2 linked regions of the Ruficoccus amylovorans genome follow. Each later gene encodes a partner of the first gene's protein in a complex. Links are inferred from orthologs where the notes say so. Each region holds a gene or a part of one and is shown in the gene's direction. Other genes may lie near its edges.

Region 1 (3,157 bases):
CAACATGCGCTGGAGTACTTCCGGCATTGGACGTGCCCGAAGACCGGGCTCTTGCGCTATGACAAGCGGTTCTGGCTTTTCCTCGACTGGACGGGCGTGCGCCGTGAGGGGTGTTCGAGCATTTATAGCCTGTGGCTGCTCCATGCCCTCGACCGCCTGACGCAACTTTACACGCTGGTCGGGGACCGCAAACAGGCTGCCGCCAGCCGCAAGTGGGCCACGACTCTCCGAGCGGACCTGCGCAAGCTGATCGCACGCGACGGGCTCATGCGCGATGGCTATGACGAGCGGGGCAAGATCGACTCGCATACCTCAGTCCACGCGCAGACCCTTGCCCTCATCACCGGGCTTTCTCCAGACACTGAGCAGGCCATGCTGGAAAAGCGGCTCTTGCCCTACCTGAGAGGTAAACTCAAGACCGACATCCAGCCCTCGGCCTACTGGATTACTTACATCTTCAGCACCCTGGCCGAGCGCGGCTACGGCGCAGACGTGCTGGAGGACATCCGCCGCCGCTGGACGCCGATGGCCGCCCACGGCACAACGTGGGAAAACTTCAGCCCGGTGCAGGGAGAGGAGAGCTTCTCCCATGCCTGGTCGGCCCACCCGTTGTTTCACCTCATGCAGATCCTCGGCGGGGTGCGCCAGAGCGGCCCGGCCTGGGAACGCATCACCTGCGAGCCGGTTTTTGTGGGCGATTCGGCCGAGATTAGTATTCCCAGCCCCAAGGGTGATATTGTCTCCAGGTGGGCGCGCGGAGCAGATGGCGTTGTCAGGGGCGAACTGGTTCTCCCGCACGGGGTCAAGGGCACGTTGACCCTGCCCGGCGCGAAACCGGTTCCTGTGAGCGGTCGCCACACGTATAAGCTGGAGCGATAGCCTTTATCAGGCGTGTCTGTCCCGCTTGCCGATGGGCGGACGGCGGCCCCGCGGAGGCTCCGCCGGGGCCGTCCGGCGCGGGCGGGCGCGAATTGCGTTTGACGCCGTGCGGGCCTCCTTAACAATGCCAGTCACATGGCCCAGGAAAAGCAACGACCGGAGTGGGTGCCCGCAGGCGCCGACGAGCAGACTTTTACGACCGAAGTGATGAAGGGTGTCCAGGGCGGCCACGACGGCATGCCCGGCCAGAGCGTACACCACACGGAGTTACGTTCCCCGCTCAAGAAGCGCCGCATCCTGAGCGCGGAGGACTACATCGAAGGCATCCGGCAGAAAAACCGCACCATCCTGGCCCGCGCCATCACCCTGATCGAGAGTAACGCCCCCGCCCATCAGGAGATGGCCCAGACGGTCCTCAACGCCCTCATGCCCGAGTCCGGCCAAGCCGCCCGCATCGGCATCACCGGTGTGCCGGGGGTGGGGAAGAGCACCTTTATCGAAGCCTTCGGCATGATGCTCTGCGAGATGGGCAAAAAGGTTGCCGTCCTTGCGGTGGACCCGAGCAGCACCGTCAGCGGCGGCAGCGTGCTGGGCGACAAGACGCGCATGGAACTGCTCTCCCGGCGGCAGGATGCCTTTATCCGGCCTTCACCCTCCGGCGGCACGCTCGGGGGCGTTGCCCGCAAAAGCCGTGAGACGATGGTCTTGTGCGAGGCAGCGGGCTTCGACGTGATCCTGGTGGAGACGGTCGGTGTCGGCCAGAGCGAAGTCACCGTGCGCTCGATGGTGGACTTTTTCCTCCTGCTCATGCTTTCGGGGCAGGGCGATGAACTGCAGGGGATCAAAAAGGGCGTGGTTGAGCTGTCGGACGCGATCTTTGTCAACAAGGCCGACGGCGACAATGTGGACCGCGCCAAGGCCAAACGCTCCGAATTGCACAGTGTGCTGCGCTACCTCCAGCCCACGACCGAGGGCTGGAAGCCGACGGCGGGCATCTGCTCGGCCCAGACCGGGTTCGGGATCGACGAGGTGTGGGCCACGATTGAGCGTTTTTACACAGCGACCCGCGAGAGCGGCTTTTTTGAAAAACGCCGCCAGCGGCAGGAAATCGAGTGGATGCACGCGCTTATCGAAGAGGGGCTCAAGTCCCGCTTCTTCCGCGATCCGCTGGTCCGGGAACGCCTGCCGCAGATGGAGGCCGAGATCCGCGCCGGGCAGACCAGCGTGGGCGCTTCAGTCGAACAGCTTCTGCACCAGTACTTCCGCAAGGGCTGACGGTTGCCGTTTTTTTCGAGGGAACGAAGTTCCGTCTCAAACGTTTTTTGGGGAGAGCGTGAGAGGGTGTTTTTTCAAAAAAAACCTTCTCGCATAACGCTCAAAGCTACTCTTTCGATGCGGGACCGTCCGCCTGCGGGGGATTACTTTGCGTCCTTTTCCGAAGAATCCGTCAGCGCGGAAATCGGGTTGGCGTAGTGCAGTTCGATGTCGTCCATGCTCTCACCCGTGGGCATGCCGAAGTCACCTCCGAGCACGAGGTGGAGCTTGACCCGGTTCAGGCACTCAAGGGTCCGCACGGAGAGCAGGTCCAGCTTGGCCTGGCTCAGGTTGACCTGGAGCGTGGAAACCTGGTAAAGTCCGGTCTGGCCGATCTCGTAGCGGGTTTGCGCAAGGTTCAGGTTGCGGTTGGTGTCGCTGACAACCTGCTGGAGCAACTGGTTCCGTTGTTGAAGTGTTTGGAGGGTGTTGAGCGTGGTCTCGACCTCTTCAAAGGCGTTCAGCACAGCGGTGGCGTAGTCGGCCATCGCCTCGCGCTGCTGCGCGGTGGCCACGTCCTGGCGGGCTTCGAGTTCGCCGCCCATGTAGATGGGGGCGACGAGGTTGGCCCCGACGTTGATGAGCGGGTCGGAGATGTTCTGGAGCTGGTAAAAATTACTGGAGAGCGAGGCGACGGCGGCGGTCAGGTTGAGCTTGGGCAGGCGGGCGGCGCGGGCCGAACCGACGAGGTTAAACTGAGCGGCGACTTCGCGCTCGGCGGCGAGGATGTCCGGCCGGCGGTCCAGCAACTCGGCAGGGAGGCCGGCGGGGATCGGTTCGAGTTCGTCCGGCAGTTCCGGGCTGATCTCAAGCGCGGCCGCCGGGTAGTGGCCGATGAGGATTTCCAGCGAGCGCAGGGCGGAGTTGTAGGCCAGGCGGGCCTGCTCCTGCTCGTCGCGGAAGAGGTTGATGTTGGCCTGGGCGGTCAGGTAGTCCTGTTCGCTGCCCGCGCCGACTTCCCAGC
Region 2 (3,284 bases), on another replicon or contig:
CGACCGCCTCGCCGCCGCCGCCTCCCAGGGCGCGACCCTCGGGGCCATCTTCAAGGCGCTCCACACCGAGCCCGGCGAAGTCCCCTCCGTCACCGCCCTGCCCTCCGTGCGCGGCGCGCAGATTTTCGAGGAAATGCGCGACGCCGCCGACGCCTACACCCAGGCCAAAGGGCACGGACCAAAGATGTTCCTCACCACGATGGGGCCGCTGCGCAAGCACAAGGCCCGCGCCGACTTCACACGCGGCTTCTTCGAGGTGGGCGGATTCGACATCGTGGCCGCCGACGGCTTCGACAGCGTCGAGGCCGCCGTGGCCGGGGTCAAGGCTTCCGGCTCGGAGTTGACCGTCATCTGCGGCACCGACGACGCCTACGTGGAGTTCGTCCCGGCCTTCTGCAAGGCCCTCAAGGCCGAGGCCCCCGGTATCAAGATCATCCTCGCGGGCGACCCCGGCGAGAATGGCCCCGCCTACACCGAGGCCGGACTGGACGACTTCATCTCCATCCGCTCCAACGTGTACGACATCAACAAGAAGTACCTCGAAGCCATCGGCGTGATGTAAAGCGCGGCACTTTGGCCATTCGCATGAGAGTTGAAGACACAACGAAATTCAGGCATGAAAACACCAGACTTTACCAGCATTGACTATTCACCGGTCACGGAGCCGATCAGCCGTGAACAGTGGGAAAAACGCGTCGCCGAAAAAACCGGCAAGACCGTCGCCCACTGGGTAACGGAGACCATGGAGCAGATCCCGGTCAAGCCGCTCTACACCAAGGAAGACCTCGCGGGCATGGAGCACCTCGGCTACACCGCCGGGCTGCCCCCCTTCCTGCGCGGACCGTACGCGACGATGTACGTCTTTCGCCCCTGGACCATCCGCCAGTACGCCGGGTTCTCCACCGCCGAGGAATCGAACGCCTTCTATCGCCGCAACCTCGCGGCCGGGCAAAAGGGCCTTTCGGTGGCCTTTGACCTGGCCACGCACCGCGGTTACGACTCGGACCACCCGCGCGTGGTCGGTGACGTGGGCAAGGCCGGGGTCGCCATCGACTCCATCCTCGATATGAAGGTCCTCTTCGACAAGATCCCGCTCGACAAGGTCTCGGTCTCGATGACCATGAACGGCGCGGTCATCCCGATCCTGGCCTTCTACATCGTGGCCGCCCTCGAACAGGGCGCGAAGCTCGAAGAACTCGCGGGAACCATTCAGAACGACATTCTGAAGGAGTTCATGGTGCGCAACACCTACATCTACCCGCCCGAGCCCTCGATGCGAATCATTGGCGACATCTTCGCCTACACTTCGCAGAACATGCCCAAGTTCAACAGCATCTCGATCTCCGGCTACCACATGCAGGAGGCGGGTGCCACGGCGGACCTGGAGATGGGCTACACCCTCGCCGACGGCCTGGAGTACCTGCGCACCGGGGTCAAGGCCGGGCTGGACGTGGACGCGTTCGCCCCGCGCCTGTCGTTCTTCTGGGCCATCGGCAAGAACTACTTCATGGAAGTGGCCAAGATGCGCGCCGCCCGCGTGCTCTGGTCGAAGATCGTCAAGCAGTTCAACCCGAAGAGCGAGAAAAGCCTCGCCCTGCGCACGCACTCGCAGACCTCCGGCTGGTCGCTGACCGAGCAGGACCCCTTCAACAACGTCGTGCGCACCTGTGTCGAGGCGATGGCTTCGGCCTGCGGCCACACCCAGAGCCTGCACACGAACGCGCTCGATGAAGCTATCGCCCTGCCGACGGACTTCTCCGCCCGCATCGCGCGTAACACGCAGATCTATCTCCAGGAAGAGACCGGCATCTGCAAGGTGATCGACCCGTGGGGCGGCTCCTACTACGTCGAGGCGCTGACCAACGAGCTGATGAAAAAAGCCTGGGGCCACATCCAGGAGTGCGAAGCCCACGGCGGCATGACCAAGGCCATCGAGGCCGGGCTGCCCAAGCTCCGCATTGAGGAAGCCGCCGCGCGCCGTCAGGCCCGTATCGACTCCTCGCAGGAGACCATCGTCGGCCTCAACAAGTACCGCCTGGACAAGGAAGACCCGCTCGACATCCTCGACATCGACAACACCGCCGTGCGCCTTTCCCAGATCAAGCGTCTGGAAAAGCTCCGCGCCGAGCGCGACGAGTCGGCCTGCCGTGCCATTCTGGAAGAAATCACCCAGGTGGCCGCCGGAGACAAACAGGGCAACCTGCTCGCCCTCGCCGTCGAGGCCGCCAAGGTCCGCGCTTCGCTGGGTGAAATCTCCGACGCCATGGAAAAGCCCTTCGGGCGCTACAAGGCGCAAATCCGCTCGATCTCCGGGGTGTACGCCAAGGAGTTCGGCTCAGACAGCAAGACGATGGAAGAAATCAAGAAGATGATCGCCACCTTCGAGGAGAAGGAAGGCCGCCGCCCGCGTATCATGATCGCCAAGATGGGCCAGGACGGCCACGACCGCGGCGCCAAGGTGGTCTCCACCGCCTACGCCGACATGGGCTTCGACGTGGACATCGGCCCGCTCTTCCAGACCCCCGAGGAAACCGCCCGCCAGGCCGTCGAAAACGACGTTCACCTGATCGGGATGAGTTCGCTGGCCGCCGGTCACAAGACCCTGCTGCCCGCCCTCGCAGCCGAACTCAAGAAGCTCGGTCGTGAGGACATCCTCATCGTCTGTGGCGGCGTCATCCCGGCTCAGGACTACGACTTCCTGCTCTCGAACGGAGCGAGCGCCATCTTCGGGCCGGGGACGATCATCCCCGAGAGCGCCAAGAAGATGCTCGAACTCCTCCTCGAACAGCAGGCCGCCGAAGACTGAGCCGACCGGTCAAGCGATTGATCCGCTCTTAAGTCAAACACAGTTTACAACGGGCGCTCCACTGCGGAGCGCCCGTTTTTTTGTTTAACAGGAAGAGCGGGAAGGACGCAAAGAAAGGCACAAGGAGATGCCAGACGGCATCTCGGATTCTTAAGGCTTCGCCTTAAGCGGGGGTCTGGGGCGAGCAGCCCCAGTCACTTCCCCTCCCCCAAAACAAAAAAAAGCCCGGCATGCAACGCGCCGGGCTTTTTGATAAAAAACGATCAGCGAAGCGACCGCGCTCAGGCAAGTTCCTCAATGGAAACGTTGTGCTCGACGCCTTCGATCTTCAGATTTAGCCGGGTAACGCGGCCGGGGGCGGAAGCATACTCCGCCGGGGCGGTATGGCCCAGATGAACGACGTTGCGCGCCTCGGCAGCGGGAGCCGGTACGGCAGGGGCCACCTGCGCAGCCGGGGCTTGCGGGGCGGGAGCCGCTT

The links. Proteins that work in one complex are often made in the same cells at the same time.
Region 2: the proteins of meaB (region 1) and scpA are in contact, whole or in part, in a crystal structure (PDB 8DPB), measured with the Methylorubrum extorquens proteins. The link is inferred for Ruficoccus amylovorans from one-to-one orthologs. Residues at the interface, in SOR26638.1 of Methylorubrum extorquens: Arg20, Ala21, Ala24, Arg25, Thr28, Ser32, Arg33, Arg34, His37, Thr98, Gly99, Gly100, Ser101, Ile102, Leu103, Lys106, Thr107, Ala110, Ala113, Ile114, Asp115, Arg116, Ala118, Phe119, Ile120, Arg121, Pro122, Pro124; in SOR27001.1 of Methylorubrum extorquens: Glu577, Glu578, Asn579, Asp580, Gly581, Arg582, Arg583, Arg585, His596, Ala604, Ser605, Ala608, Asp609, Gly611, Phe612, Asp613, Val614, Asp615, Ile616, Gly617, Pro618, Leu619, Glu625, Arg628, Gln629, Val631, Glu632, Asn633, Asp634, Glu661.

Annotation. Positions count from the first base shown.
Region 1 is NZ_JACHVB010000023.1:21,766-24,922, reverse strand. Bases 223-3,084 are described here. They hold meaB (methylmalonyl Co-A mutase-associated GTPase MeaB), read left to right. Parts: upstream 223-1,014; coding sequence 1,015-2,154; downstream 2,155-3,084. Other genes in these bases: H5P28_RS09395 (efflux transporter outer membrane subunit), read right to left, coding at 2,298-3,084; H5P28_RS09405 (alpha-L-rhamnosidase-related protein), read left to right, coding at 223-879. Also shown: more of H5P28_RS09405, read left to right, coding at 1-222; more of H5P28_RS09395, read right to left, coding at 3,085-3,157. UniProt on the Escherichia coli protein: Binds and hydrolyzes GTP. Likely functions as a G-protein chaperone that assists AdoCbl cofactor delivery to the methylmalonyl-CoA mutase (MCM) ScpA and reactivation of the enzyme during catalysis.
Region 2 is NZ_JACHVB010000012.1:190,487-193,770, reverse strand. Bases 223-3,211 are described here. They hold scpA (methylmalonyl-CoA mutase), read left to right. Parts: upstream 223-616; coding sequence 617-2,806; downstream 2,807-3,211. Other genes in these bases: H5P28_RS01845 (pyruvate carboxylase subunit B), read right to left, coding at 3,088-3,211; H5P28_RS01855 (methylmalonyl-CoA mutase family protein), read left to right, coding at 223-562. Outside these bases: more of H5P28_RS01855, read left to right, coding at 1-222; more of H5P28_RS01845, read right to left, coding at 3,212-3,284. UniProt on the Escherichia coli protein: Catalyzes the interconversion of succinyl-CoA and methylmalonyl-CoA. Could be part of a pathway that converts succinate to propionate.